DNA from 4 places in the Shouchella phoenicis genome. Region 2 is predicted to be linked to each of the others. Evidence: riboswitches for the same ligand, from Rfam matches in the RefSeq annotation. Region 2 holds a riboswitch; each other region holds the start of a gene.
What was found. Region 2 has a riboswitch for S-adenosylmethionine ahead of metK (methionine adenosyltransferase). Riboswitches for the same ligand answer to the same signal wherever they lie in the genome.

Region 1 (3,502 bases), 1.3 Mb from region 2:
ACATCGTCTTTGTCAACAAGGACGATTTTACCGACACCAGAACGGGCAAGCGCTTCTGCTGAAAATGAGCCTACTCCACCAACACCGAGCACCGCAACTGTACTTCCTTTTAATCGACTTAAACCGTCATGACCAATGGCCAGTTCATTTCTTGAAAACTGGTGTAACACGTCCATCATACTCCTTTATTCATTCCATTTTGCTGTTGTGATCATATCATATTCTCCTCTAAAAGCACACTACAAAAAGCATTTCCTATACAGAAAATGCTTCGTGTTATCCCGATCTTGCCGTAGGAAGTCGATGCTTTGAACCTGCCAGGCAGGTGGGTGCTTTGTACCATTCATTTTAAGTCCTCAGCTACCGAGGCATGTAAGCAAAATAGCAACAGCAAGCTCCCTTTTTTAAAGTGTTGGCTCAAAGAATAAAGCCCTTACGAACAGATCAGGATATGTAATTATCGTTATCATATCAGGTTTTTCACCATTAAGCAATCATTTTTCAAAAAATTGCGACTAAAGGCATATGCTTGTTGTTTGTCCTTATATACCCAACATTTTTCACAAGCAAACCTTGCATATTAATCGAGTTTTCACGAAAAATATGATACATTCTCTTTAAAAGGAGGCAACGATGATGAGCGCCATTGTAATACAGCGATGCATTGAAGTAACGCAGGAGATTGCTTTACTAGAAAAAAGAGTCGTTGAAAGTTCCTTCGAATTAGCTTTGTATAGCGACCGCATTGAAACAAATACCGATCACTTTCCAATTGATAGTGTGTTTGATATCTCGTATCGATTTCCAAGCGACACACCACATTCATTAGGTTTTTTATACCTACACACTAGTAGAGGGGTAACGACGTACAAAATTAAAACGTCGCCAGAGCCCTTTATTAAAGAATTTAAAAAGCTTGTTCCTGAAACAAAATACCATCTATAATTTACTTTCCACTGTTGCATGTTCTTGATCTACTTCTGTCAGCAGTGGGAATGTAAAGAATGGTGTTGCTGACGAAAGTGGCGTCACAATAAACACTTTTCCTCCTTTTACTTCTTTTTCCTTCCAAACCTTTGTTTTTTCTAAATATGGCTTGACCTCACTTAGCTGTTCGTTTTTACAAAACCATACTTCTTGCGCTGTTAATTTTTCTGAAATGCCTTCCTCGATTTTCGTTAAACGATACGTAAAACGTGGCAATACGTCTCGCTGTTGTTCATGGAAAATAAAATCTTCTACCACGCTGTTTGCTGTTGTTTCTTTTCCGGCACCAGGACCGGCAAAAATAAGTCGTTCCATATCTTTCCCTTCAAGGGTAACAGCATTTAAAACGCCACGAATTGGCGCTAAAGAATGTTCTTGATCAATTAAAGCAGGCTTGACGAACCCTTTTAGGGACGTTGAATCTACTTCTAATTTCGCAATTAATTTAAAGGATAAGTGGAGCGCTTTTGCCGCTTGAATGTGCCACTGGTCAATATGACTTATTCCAACACGTTCAATATCATTTGGGGAAATCCATTGATCATAACATTGTCTTGCCAATAAGCAGAGTTTATAAACAGCATCCCACCCTTCTACATCAGAAGTAGGATCCTCCTCTGCATAACCTAATGATTGAGCTTGTTCCAACGCATCTTCATAGGTTCTTCCTTCCTCCATTTTTGTGAGAATATAATTACTTGTCCCGTTGAGGATACCTGCAATCGACTGGATATTCGTTGTAACTAACACACTTTTGAAAACATTCACTATAGGGATTGCCCCACATACTGCCGCATCCCAACCGTAATAAGCACCGTGATCATAAGCAAGTTGCTCAAGTTCTTCCCCGTGCAGTGCCACAAGCTTTTTGTTAGCAGAAATAACGGACGTCCCTTGCTTTAACAATGACTCCGTAAATGATTTTGGAAGGTCTGTTCCGTTTATTGCTTCAAAAACAAGATCGTATTGTTCCTGTTCAAAAAAAGACTCCCATGAAGATGTAAAAAGATTTCGGTGAACAGCCTCATGTTTCTTCACATCTTTCACTAAAATACGAATGATTTCGAATTTTTCTCCGATAATAGTTTCAATCTGTTCTCTGGAACGAATTAATCGTTCATATACGCCGCTTCCAACCGTACCGTATCCAATTAGACCAATTTTCATCTCTGTCACCCTCTCCTTCATTAAAAAAAGCCCCTCTTCTTGGATAAGAAAAGGGGCTTTTTGCCTTTGCTTATCTCTCAGAACCACTGTTCTGCTGAATGTAGCACCTTAACCTCACATAGGTTGGTTGCCGGGCTTCATCGGGTCAGTCCCTCCGCCACTCTCGATAAGTTCGTATGGATTTTAAACTTGATAGTATCCGTAATTATAGAGGGATGTGTTTCTTCTGTCAACCACGCTTCCCAAGGACAGAAAGATTTAAATCAATTAACTGTTCCACACTGACTGCACCTGGTGCATGTGTCATTAAATCACTAGCACTTGCCGTTTTCGGGAAGGCAATGACTTCACGTAAATTTGTTTTTTGTGCCAGTAACATGACAATTCGGTCTAAGCCTAGCGCAATTCCACCATGTGGAGGAGTGCCATATTCAAATGCTTCAAGCAAAAAGCCAAACTCTTCATTGGCTTGTTCCTTTGAAAATCCAAGCGTTTGGAACATTTTTTCTTGAAGCTCACGCTCGTAAATACGTTGAGAACCGCCTCCAAGCTCGTAGCCATTCAAGACGAGGTCATACGCTTCTGCTCGCACATCATCAGGATTCGACTCAAGTAAATGTTCATCTTCTTTTTTCGGACGTGTGAATGGGTGGTGGAGAGCCACATAACGTCTTGCCTGCTCATCATACTCAACGAGCGGAAAGTCAACAACCCAAAGGAAATTGAATTTACTTGTATCAATTAGGTCAAAATCCTTTCCGAATTTCAAACGTAGTGCACCTAATGAATCAAAGACAATTTGCTTCTTATCTGCACCGAAGAATAATAAGTCACCTGGCTTTGCTTGCATGCTTTCAAGCAACGCTTCTGTTTGTTCAGGATTAAAGAATTTTGCAATCGGTCCTTTTAACCCTTCTTCTTCAACCTTCAGCCAAGCTAAACCTTTTGCTCCATATGGCTTAACAAAATCCGTAAGTGCATCAATCTCTTTACGAGAAAGTTTGTCAGCACCACCATTGAGGTTGATCCCTTTTACAATACCATTTGAATCAATTGCTTGTCTAAATACTTTAAACTCCGTATCTTCTAAGACTGTAGTCAAATCAACTAGTTCCATCCCAAATCGGGTATCAGGTTTGTCAGAGCCGTAGCGATTCATTGCATCTTCATATGTCATCCGCTCAAAGGACCCCTCAAACTTCAGACCGTGGGTATCAAGCATTAACTTCTTCATTAGTGTTTCTGTCATTCCAAGGATATCTTCTGTATCAAGAAAACTTGCTTCAATATCTATTTGTGTAAACTCAGGCTGGCGATCCGCTCGTAAATCTTCATCTCTAAAACATCG
Region 2 (3,502 bases):
GTGTAACAAGGGTTTCTTCATCCGCTTTTCCAGTGCCAAATGTGTTGATGGAGATGGAAACTGGTTGAGCGACACCAATTGCATACGCAAGCTGAACTTCACACGACTCTGCAAGACCAGCAGCGACAATGTTTTTCGCTACATAACGAGCCGCATATGCGCCTGAACGGTCTACTTTCGTTGCGTCTTTTCCTGAGAATGCTCCGCCTCCATGACGTGCGTAACCACCATACGTATCAACAATAATTTTTCTTCCTGTTAAACCAGCATCCCCTTGAGGACCGCCGATTACGAAACGACCAGTTGGATTAATGAAGAACTTTGTGTTATCGTCCATTAGTTCAGCAGGGACAACAGCTTGAATCACGTGTTTCTTAATATCTGCTTGAATTTGCTCAAGCGTAATGTCTGGCGCATGCTGAGTTGAAATAACAATTGTATCCACGCGGACAGGTTTATCATTGTCATCATATTCAATTGTCACCTGCGTTTTGCCATCCGGACGTAAGTAGTCAAGCGTTTCGTTTTTACGTACTTCGCTTAAACGGAATGCTAGTTTATGGCTTAATGAGATTGGGAGGGGCATCAGCTCTTCTGTTTCATTTGAAGCAAATCCAAACATTAACCCTTGGTCACCTGCACCAATTGCTTCGATTTCTTCGTCTGTCATTTGTCCTTCTCTTGCTTCTAATGCTTGGTCCACCCCTTGAGCGATGTCGGCAGACTGCTCATCAATGGATGTGATGACTGCACACGTTTCGGCATCAAATCCGTATTTTGCTCGTGTATAACCAATTCCTTTGATGGTCTCACGAACCACACTTGGGATATCTACATAGGTGCTTGTCGTAATCTCTCCGGCTACGAGTACCATTCCTGTTGTAACAGATGTTTCACACGCCACACGTGCATTCGGATCTCTCTTTAAAATTTCATCTAGAATCGCATCTGAAATTTGGTCACAAATTTTATCTGGATGACCTTCCGTAACCGATTCTGATGTGAATAAGTGCTTTCCTCTTTTTTCAGACATTCTAATTCCTCCTATTCCATACTTTCGCTCGGAAATGCATGTTGTATTTTAAAACGAACGATCAGAGCTGACTTTGGTAAGTAGGCTAAAGGCATCTTATGCCCACGGACACACAACCGTAACTTATCCGTATCATTTTTATCTTCTCTTTATATGTTGTCACATACAAAACGAAAAAACTCTTTTCCACATGAGAAAAGAGCTGACTTGTTTATCGATCGTCTCTTATCTCCCAGAACAAAACTGTTCTGCAGGTTAGCACCTTTTCACTAACGTGATGGTTGCTGGGTTTCAAAGGGCCTGTCCCTCCACCTTCTCTTGATAAAAGCGTGATGTTATCTGTTTTAAAAAGCAGTATAACTTTAACTTGTGACGATGAATGATCGCCATCTTTTTCGAGCTATTTCTACAGCAAGCCTGTAAGAAATTAGTCGTTTTTTCAATGGGAATCGCAGGCAATGTCATAAGTTTGCGCTTTGTTCGTTTTCGCACATTAGCATAACATAATTTCCTCTACTTTGAAAGGTTTAAGAAGAGTCTTTGCTTTATCTCTTTTAAATCGAAATAAAATCTTGTATGATTGAACACCAATAAAAACATTAATTATTCTGAATTAGAGGTGTTTTATGTCTACTAAAACAAAAGTCATTCTTTTGATCTTTTCGGGATTTGCTTTCGGAACGCTCGCTTATCTAGGCTTCATGTATCTATTTTTACCAAATATGCTTGGATGAAGTCATTAAAGCAGGACCGAGGAGAGTCAAATGACAAGCGAAAGCTTCATGGTGTGAATACAGTAGCGATATGAATGGAGTTTTACTTCAGCAATCACTTCTCCATTCAACATCATAAAAAAACACATAAAAGCATCCTTTCACTTTTTTTCAAAACATCTTTCACTTTAGTATGGACTAATAAATATAATGTGTTATACTATTACCACGAACACCGACCATAAAGGAGCCGATTATGAAAATTTTAAATGGATCAACACAATTAGAGCAGCTACTTTCAAGTCCTAAGACGGTTCACCAACTTTCTGTTCCCTCTTTAGTAGAGCGAGCGTTAATGAATCAAGAAGGTGAATTAACAGATACTGGCGCGCTTTCTGTGCAAACTGGGAAGTATACTGGTCGCTCACCCAAAGATAAATTTATTGTAGATGAGCCAAGTGTTCGTAATACGATTGATTGGGGACCAGTCAATCAACCAATTTCTCAAAACACATTTAAAGCGCTTTATGAAAAAGTGTTATACTATTTGCAACAAAAAGAAGTTCGCTATGCCTCGAATGGCTTTGTTGGCGCAGACCCCAATTATCAATTGCCGATCACATACATTAATGAATTTGCATGGCACCACCTTTTTGCTCGTCAACTTTTTATTCGTGAAGGCCAGTCAACAAAAACCAATCAAGAACCATTTACGATTGTCAGTGCGCCTACATTTAAAGCAGACCCTGCTGTTGATGGCACCAATTCCGAAGCGTTTGTCATGATTTCGTTTGAAGAGCGCGTTGTGTTAATCGGCGGAACCGAATATGCAGGTGAAATGAAAAAATCAATGTTTTCGGTTATGAATTATTTAATGCCTGACGAAAATGTATTGCCTATGCACTGTTCAGCAAATACAAACGAAAATGGTGAAACCGCTCTATTTTTCGGTTTGTCTGGAACAGGAAAAACCACCTTATCTGCCTCTAGCCACCGCTCGCTTATTGGGGATGACGAACATGGTTGGACAGAAACAGGAATCTTTAATATTGAAGGTGGTTGCTACGCGAAATGTATTAACCTTTCACAAGAGCAAGAGCCACAAATTTGGAATGCGATTTCATTTGGCGCGGTTCTTGAGAATGTTGCTGTTGAAGAAGGGAAAGCGAATTACGATGATTCTTCATTAACAGAAAATACAAGAGCAGCTTATCCGATTGAAGCGATTCCGAATGCATTAAAACCAAGCGTTGCAGGAAGCCCTACTGCCATCGTCTTTTTAACTGCTGATGCTTTTGGGGTTCTTCCACCAATTAGCAAATTGACAAAAGAACAGGCCATGTACCACTTTTTATCTGGCTATACGAGCAAACTTGCGGGAACAGAAAGAGGCATTACGCAACCGGAAGCGACATTCTCAACATGTTTTGGCGCACCTTTCCTTCCAAGAAAACCAGAAACCTATGCTGCAATGCTCGGGGAAAAAATCGAAGCAAACGATGTGGATGTGTTCTTAGTAAATACTGGTTGGACCGGTGGCAGCTACGGTACTGGAAGCAGAATGAAGCTCAGGTTTACAAGAGCCATGGTTGAAGCTGCTCTTCAAGGTGAGTTGAATCAAGTTGAGACAGAAACAGACCCTATTTTCGGTCTTCATATGCCAACTCGTTGTCCTGGCGTCCCTGATGAATTAATGAATCCGCGAAACGCTTGGGCAGATAAAGATGCCTATGATCAAACAGCAAAATCATTAGCG
Region 3 (3,502 bases), 1.4 Mb from region 2:
CAGAAAATGCGTTGATCAAGAACTTGCAGGGCGCGATTAATACTTGTTTCCATTTCTTCTTCTGTTGGTACACGTGGACTATGAATATCATAGACCCCTAGCCCAATTCCTTTGCTATACGTATAGTCTTCAAACGCTGTAATGAGTTCTCCATGACTTCGTGACATCTCAATTGAAATAACGTCTGCATCAAGTCCGTCTATCGCTTGAATAATATCTTGGAAGTCAGAGTAGCACATATGCGTATGAATTTGCGTTTGTGGCTCAACCGATTTCACAGAGAGCTGGAATGCTTTAACAGATTGATTTAAATAGGCTTTCCACTTCTCTCTCTTTAATGGTAACCCTTCTCTTAATGCAGGTTCATCTACTTGAATGACTGTGATTCCTGCTTTTTCTAAAGCGAGCACTTCTTGTTCCAATGCAAGGGCAATTTGATTCACCACATCTTCTGCTTGTAAATCAGTCCGTGGAAACGACCAGTTGTAAATCGTGACAGGTCCTGTTAACATCCCTTTGACCGGTTTCGACGTTTTCGATTGTGCGACTAATGTTTCTTTGACAGTCATATCATTTTGGAAAAAGACGTCTCCGAAAATAACAGGCGGTTTCACGCATCTTGACCCGTATGATTGAACCCATCCATTAGATGTGAATTCAAAACCACCTAGCTTCTCGCCAAAAAATTCGACCATATCAGTACGCTCAAACTCACCATGCACGAGTACATCTAACCCAATCTCTTCTTGGATCTCAATCCAACGCTCAATTTCAGCATTGATAAAGGACTCATAGGCTTCATTCGTAATTTCCCCTCTTCGCCATTGCAACCTCGTTTTTCGAACGTCTGCTGATTGCGGAAAACTACCAATTGTTGTAGTCGGTAATGGTGGGAGTTGGAAGACCTCTTGCTGAAGTTCCATACGTTTATTCGCAGGAACCGCTCTTTTAGAATCTTCTGTTTTACTGAGATCTAAAGCGGTACGGACTTCTTGGTTTGTGCGACTTGCAGATTGGTTTAACGTATCAATCGCCCGTTTTCCTACTTGCAGCTGTTTCAGCTCTTGCTGCTGATTTAAGACTGCTTTAAGATCATTCAACTCTGCTAATTTTTCTTCTGCAAATGATAAGGCAGCTTTTAAATTTTCAGGTAGCTTTTGTTCATGTTTCAGCGTTACTGGCACGTGAAGCAAGCTACAAGAAGGTTGAAGGATTAATTGTTCTTGCCCAACTATTTTTGAAAGTTCTTCCACCATGGCATGTGTCTTCGTTAAGTCTGTACGCCAAATGTTTCGACCATCAATTAGTCCAGCTGCTAATGTTTTTTCTTTCGGAAACCCATGTTGCTTTATTTTTTGTAAGCTATCACTATAAATAAAGTCGAGCCCAATACCAGCAACAGATAGTTTCGTAAAACGACTAAAATCATCGACTCCTTCAAAGTAGGTTTGTAGAAGAAGATTGGCTTTTGGTGCTGACTCTGAGAACCACGTATACACTTCATCTAAAATCGCCCACTCTTCTTCAGTCACATCCCCAACTAAAATAGGCTCATCCACTTGAATCCAGTCTACACCAGCCTCTGCCAGCTGATTTAGCACGGTTGTATATAAAGGCAATAAACTTCGCACATGATCAACAAATGAACGACTGCCATAATGTTTTGATAGTTTAACAAATGTTACAGGGCCCAAGATCACAGGCTTTCCGGTAACCCCTAGCTCTTGCTTCGCTTCCTCAATTAAATCTAACCAGCGATTGTTTACGAGCTCCGGTTCTCTACCATCAAGTTCAGGTACGATATAGTGATAATTTGTGTCAAACCATTTCGTCATTTCAGCAGCAACCGCATGCTCACTGCCTCTGGCAATCGCAAAATACGAATCTAAATCAACGGTTCCACCTTCATAGTCAAAGCGATCAGGTACTAAACCAAATGCTGTTGCTGTATCGAGTACCTGGTCATAGTGAGAAAAATCGCCAACAGGGATATAGTCAAGCCCTGCATCCTTTTGCTTTTGTAAATGATTCAGACGTAATTCTTTTTGTTTTTTTACGTAGTCCTCTTGCGATAGTTTTTGATTCCAATAGGCTTCTAGATTTTTTTTCCACTCTCGTTGCTCCCCGATTCTTGGAAAACCTAAGCTTGAACTTCTAACTCCACTCATTTTTTCTGCCTCCTTAAATAGTTGTACTCACCATAAAAAAATCCCTTTCAAGAGAAAGGGATAGGAAATATACCAGAAAGTCACTAGCGAATGAACATGAACAACTAGTTTAAAAGGCATGATTTCCACTCTTCTCTAGATCCGCGTAGAGCTAAGCAGAACGATTCGGCAGGCAATCTGACTTCGCACATAGGTGCGTCACAGTGGCGGGACCGTCTTGGATTTTCACCAAGTTCCCCTATTAAGTAGTTGGACACTACACCGTTTCGTTTCACATATGAAATTAAAAAAAACCTTTTCAATGAAAAGGGTTTATGCGATCACATCGCATCCCCCTTATCTGCCAAAGTTCCCTTTGCTGGAATTAGCACCTTTTCCAATTGGAAAGGTTGCTGAAGCTTCGTCGGGCCAGTCCCTCCACTTCTCAATATAAAGAGTGTTTTCTTATGTATGAGTATTCAATTAATTTAGCATAAAGACTGAAAACTGTCAAAAGATAATTCATACAAAAGATCCATTTTCATTTACTTATCGACTCAACCACAAAATTAACGGCTGTAAACCCTGCTTTTATCGCGGAAATCTGTTAAACTAAGAAAGTTGACGTAAGGAGGAACATCTATGATAAAGAGAAACGATCCTTGTCTATGTGGCAGTGGGAAAAAATATAAAAAATGTTGCATGCAAAAAACAGAATCAAAAGCAATTGTCTCTCAAGAGCTTCATCAATTAGAAACGGAAATGCTTTATACTGCATTTACCCGCTACCAAAAGGAATTAACAAACTGGGTGCAAAGTTACCACCATGTTTACCCAGACGTCGAAGAAAATGTAACCGAGACCCTTTCAAGTATGCTGCTTGTATGGCTCATTTTTCACAAGCCAATTGAAGCAGATGGGCAAACCATATACGATACATTCCTTGAAAGCAAGTTGAGAAAAATTAAACGTCCACAAACAGCTACCATTATAGAAAGCTGGAAAGGGACAAAACCTGCTGTTCTTGAAGTAGTATCGGTACATGAAGATCAATGTGAAAGCATCCATTTATTCACAAATGAACGCTTAACACACATCATTCCGTCTGAACATAAAGACACAGTCGAGCCTGGCTCAACAATTATTGGTTTTCCTGCCAATGGTGAAAACGCTATGAGCTTTGTCGGTCCAGTTATTAGTCATGTACCTGCTAAAACTGCAGACATTAAAAACAAAATTGACGCATTCCGTTCAGATTCTGAAGGAGACAGCTTCACCTCTAAATGGCCACAACTTCTTTCATCGTTACTTGCGGAGAATACGCCTATCGTAAAGGCTGCTGATGATTTTGAATG
Region 4 (3,502 bases), 2.3 Mb from region 2:
GGGAAAGCAGAAGACTGGGTAACGGATCTAAGAAACTCTCTCTATAGAAAATACAAAGACTTATCGTCAGAGCTAATTGTACTACCTGCTCATTTTATGAATGTGGATGAATTAAACGAAGACGGCAGCGTTGCAGAAAAATTAGGGGTCTTATTTGAAGAAAATCATGGTTTAACTGTGGATGATAAAACGACATTTCGCTCCATGGTGACAGACAATCTACCGCCACAACCGAATGCTTATCAAGAGATTCGCGAAACGAACCTAGGCGTTAAAAAACCAAGCGAAGAAGAACAACGAGAAATGGAAGTCGGACCAAATCGCTGTGCCATTCGCTAAACAAAAAGGAGACGATAATGATGGATGTAAACAAAGTATTAGACGCTAAAGGAATGGCATGTCCAATGCCCATTGTAAAAACGAAAAAAGAAATGAAGGAACTAAACGTTGGGGAAGTTTTAGAGGTGCAAGCAACGGATCAAGGGGCATTAAAGGATTTTGAAGCGTGGGCTAATTCTACTGGACATGAATTGTTACAGTCAAAAGAAGAAGGTGGCGTTCTCACCTTCTATATAAAAAAAGGCGAGTAAAGAATGATGAGAAGAGGGCGAAGGAATCCCTCTTTTTTATCGGTTAGGAGATTTTTATGGACATCTTGTTCATTATCACGATTTTCTTCATTGGCTTTTTCGGTTCATTTATTTCAGGGATGGTTGGGGTTGGTGGTTCAATTATAAAATACCCCATGCTCCTCTTTATTCCACCGATGCTCGGTTTCACTGCTTTTTCGGCACATGAAGTATCAGGTATTAGTGCCGTACAAGTCTTTTTTGCCGCCTTAGCAGGTGTATGGGCCTATCGAGGTACAGGCTATTTACACCGCAAACTTATTATCTATATGGGAAGCAGCATTTTAATTGGGAGTTTTATCGGGGCGTTTGCGTCAAACTTCTTCCCTGAAAGCTCAGTTAATCTCGTCTATGCCTTATTAGCAACGATTGCGGTTGTACTAATGTTTCTGCCTAAGAAACAAATTCCTGAACAACCAGCCAACCAAATCTCCTTCAATCGAGCTCTTGCGGCTAGTTTATCGTTTATTGTTGGGATCGCTTCAGGGATTGTTGGAGCGGCAGGGTCATTTTTGCTCGTTCCGATCATGTTAACCGTATTAAAGTTACCTACACGAGTAACCATTGCTACCTCTCTTGCGGTCACATTCATCTCTTCAATCGGCTCAACGGTTGGGAAAGTAGCGACCGATCAAGTGTTATATGGTCCCGCAATTGTTATGATTATTGCAAGTGTTCTTGCTGCTCCTATTGGTGCGAAATGTGGTCAAAACATGAACACGAAAGTCCTGCAATGGTTGTTAGCGCTGCTTATTCTAGGATCTGCGATTCAAATATGGATGACACTCTTTTAATTGTTAAGTATTTAAAAAGTCCGCTTCACGATGAAGCGTTTTCATTAAAAAATTATAAAAAAACTCTTGCATTCTGAAAATAAAATCTGCTACACTACGTTCAACAACTAATTAAATATTTTCTTATTAAGAGGAGCGGAGGGACTGGCCCGATGACGCTTCAGCAACCCCACTATGGTGGAAGGTGCTAATGCCTGCAGGAAAACTTCCTGGATGATAAGAGCGTGGATAATTCATTGACTTTTCGCCCCTCTTTCATTTTTGGAAGAGGGGCTTTTTACATGTTAAAAAAGGAAAGACGAAGATATCAGGGAGCGTTTTATTAAATAATCTGATTAAATATATATGGATAGGAGGAAATGGTGTGATTGAATTCAAAGGTGTCTCAAAAACATTTTCATCGAATGGGCAAGACATCCATGCACTGCGCGAAATTGATTTACAAATTGAAAAGGGCGATATATATGGGGTCATTGGTTTTAGTGGAGCGGGTAAAAGCACACTCATTCGGACTGTTAACTTAATTGAAAGACCCACAGCAGGTGAAGTGATTGTGAATAAAGAGAATTTAATGCACCTAAATTCTCGTCAACTTCAAAGAGCCAAGCGAAATATCGGGATGATTTTCCAACACTTTAATTTACTTCAATCGAAAACAGTGTTTGAAAATGTTGCGACGCCATTGCGTTTAGTAAAGACAAAGAAATCGGCTGTGAATCAGCGTGTAAATGAACTATTAAGCTATGTGGGCTTAGAAGCATTTGCTTCACGTTATCCAGATCAGCTTTCAGGTGGACAGAAGCAGCGGGTAGGAATTGCTCGGGCCCTTGCATCAAACCCTGAAATTCTCTTATGTGATGAAGCAACGTCGGCGCTTGATCCGGAAACAACGAGCTCGATTTTGCAGCTTTTAAAGCAAATTAATAAAGAATACAACATTACCATATTGATGATTACACATGAACTCGGTGTTGTTCGTGAGATTTGTAATAAAGTTGCAGTGATGGATGATGGACGCATCGTTGAAGAGGGTAACGTTGAAAAAGTACTCTCTCAACCTGTACATGAGACAACGAAGAAGTTTGTTCGATCGATTATACCTGATGACCTACCGCAAAAAGTGAAGCAACATCTTGAAAATAAAGAGAGTGACGAACGAATCTACCATGTCCAGATTACGGACGATGCGGACCAAACAGCGCTTTTCAATGATTTAGTTCATCAAGGACTGAATGTTTCACTTCTTCATGCTTCGATGCACGAAATTCGTGAAACTACGTTTGGATCAATCTATGTACGTGTGAAGGGAGATGCGGTTGCTCAACAAGCTGCACAACGTTATTTTGATAAAACATCTTCAGAGATAAAGGAGGTAACAGCACATGCTGGACTGGTTGCCTGAACCGATTCGCCCACAAATTTCAAATGATATTTTAGTCGATGCAATGTTTGAGACCATTTATATGGTGGCTTGGTCATTATTATTTTCAGCGATTCTTGGAGTCGTGCTCGGCATTATTCTTGTCGTGACGAGGCCAGGTCATATTATGGAAAACCGTGTTGTCTACAATGCGATCAACCCGGTTATTAATGTCTTGCGGTCAATTCCATTTATTATTTTGCTTGTTGCCATTATTCCGTTAACGCGTTTGCTTGTTGGGACTTCTTTAGGAACGACAGCGGCGATTGTGCCGCTCGTGTTTTATGCAGGCCCTTATATCGCTCGTTTAATCGAAAACTCTTTGTTAGAAATCGAGCCTGGCATTATTGAAGCGGCTGATTCGATGGGGGCTTCGAAATGGCAAATTATTTTTAAATTTCTCGTCCCTGAAGCAATGAGTTCCCTCATTCTCAGCATGACAACTGCTACGATCGGACTTGTAGGTGCAACCGCTATGGCTGGTGCAATTGGGGCAGGAGGAATTGGCGATGTTGCGATTGCTTATGGGTATAACCGTTTTGATGACGGGACAATGTTTGTAACCGTAATGATTTTAATTCTGATGGTTCAAGCGATTCAAACATTTGGAAACATCGCTTCTAAAAAAGTAAGAAGACGATAGAGAGAGAAGGAGAGAA

Region 1: linked by a shared signal. The riboswitch ahead of ABC361_RS07495 (homoserine dehydrogenase) and the one ahead of metK (methionine adenosyltransferase) in region 2 are both predicted to bind S-adenosylmethionine.
Region 3: linked by a shared signal. The riboswitch ahead of metE (5-methyltetrahydropteroyltriglutamate--homocysteine S-methyltransferase) and the one ahead of metK (methionine adenosyltransferase) in region 2 are both predicted to bind S-adenosylmethionine.
Region 4: linked by a shared signal. The riboswitch ahead of ABC361_RS02240 (methionine ABC transporter ATP-binding protein) and the one ahead of metK (methionine adenosyltransferase) in region 2 are both predicted to bind S-adenosylmethionine.

Annotation. Positions count from the first base shown of each region.
Region 1 is NZ_JBDFMQ010000001.1:1,376,807-1,380,308, reverse strand. Features, by position in the region: gene ABC361_RS07510 (tRNA threonylcarbamoyladenosine dehydratase) at 1-170, opposite strand, end outside; RNA gene ssrS (6S RNA) at 275-454, opposite strand; gene ABC361_RS07500 (hypothetical protein) at 637-945, shown strand; gene ABC361_RS07495 (homoserine dehydrogenase) at 940-2,175, opposite strand; SAM riboswitch class I at 2,222-2,327, opposite strand; gene aspS (aspartate--tRNA ligase) at 2,384-3,502, opposite strand, start outside.
Region 2 is NZ_JBDFMQ010000001.1:2,705,860-2,709,361, forward strand. Features, by position in the region: gene metK (methionine adenosyltransferase) at 1-1,033, opposite strand, end outside; SAM riboswitch class I at 1,256-1,361, opposite strand; gene pckA (phosphoenolpyruvate carboxykinase (ATP)) at 2,003-3,502, shown strand, end outside.
Region 3 is NZ_JBDFMQ010000001.1:1,259,902-1,263,403, reverse strand. Features, by position in the region: gene metE (5-methyltetrahydropteroyltriglutamate--homocysteine S-methyltransferase) at 1-2,168, opposite strand, end outside; cobalamin riboswitch at 2,319-2,449, opposite strand; SAM riboswitch class I at 2,502-2,604, opposite strand; gene ABC361_RS06905 (SEC-C domain-containing protein) at 2,790-3,502, shown strand, end outside.
Region 4 is NZ_JBDFMQ010000001.1:406,381-409,882, forward strand. Features, by position in the region: gene ABC361_RS02225 (MBL fold metallo-hydrolase) at 1-339, shown strand, start outside; gene ABC361_RS02230 (sulfurtransferase TusA family protein) at 360-590, shown strand; gene ABC361_RS02235 (sulfite exporter TauE/SafE family protein) at 647-1,423, shown strand; SAM riboswitch class I at 1,544-1,646, shown strand; gene ABC361_RS02240 (methionine ABC transporter ATP-binding protein) at 1,788-2,825, shown strand; gene ABC361_RS02245 (methionine ABC transporter permease) at 2,806-3,486, shown strand.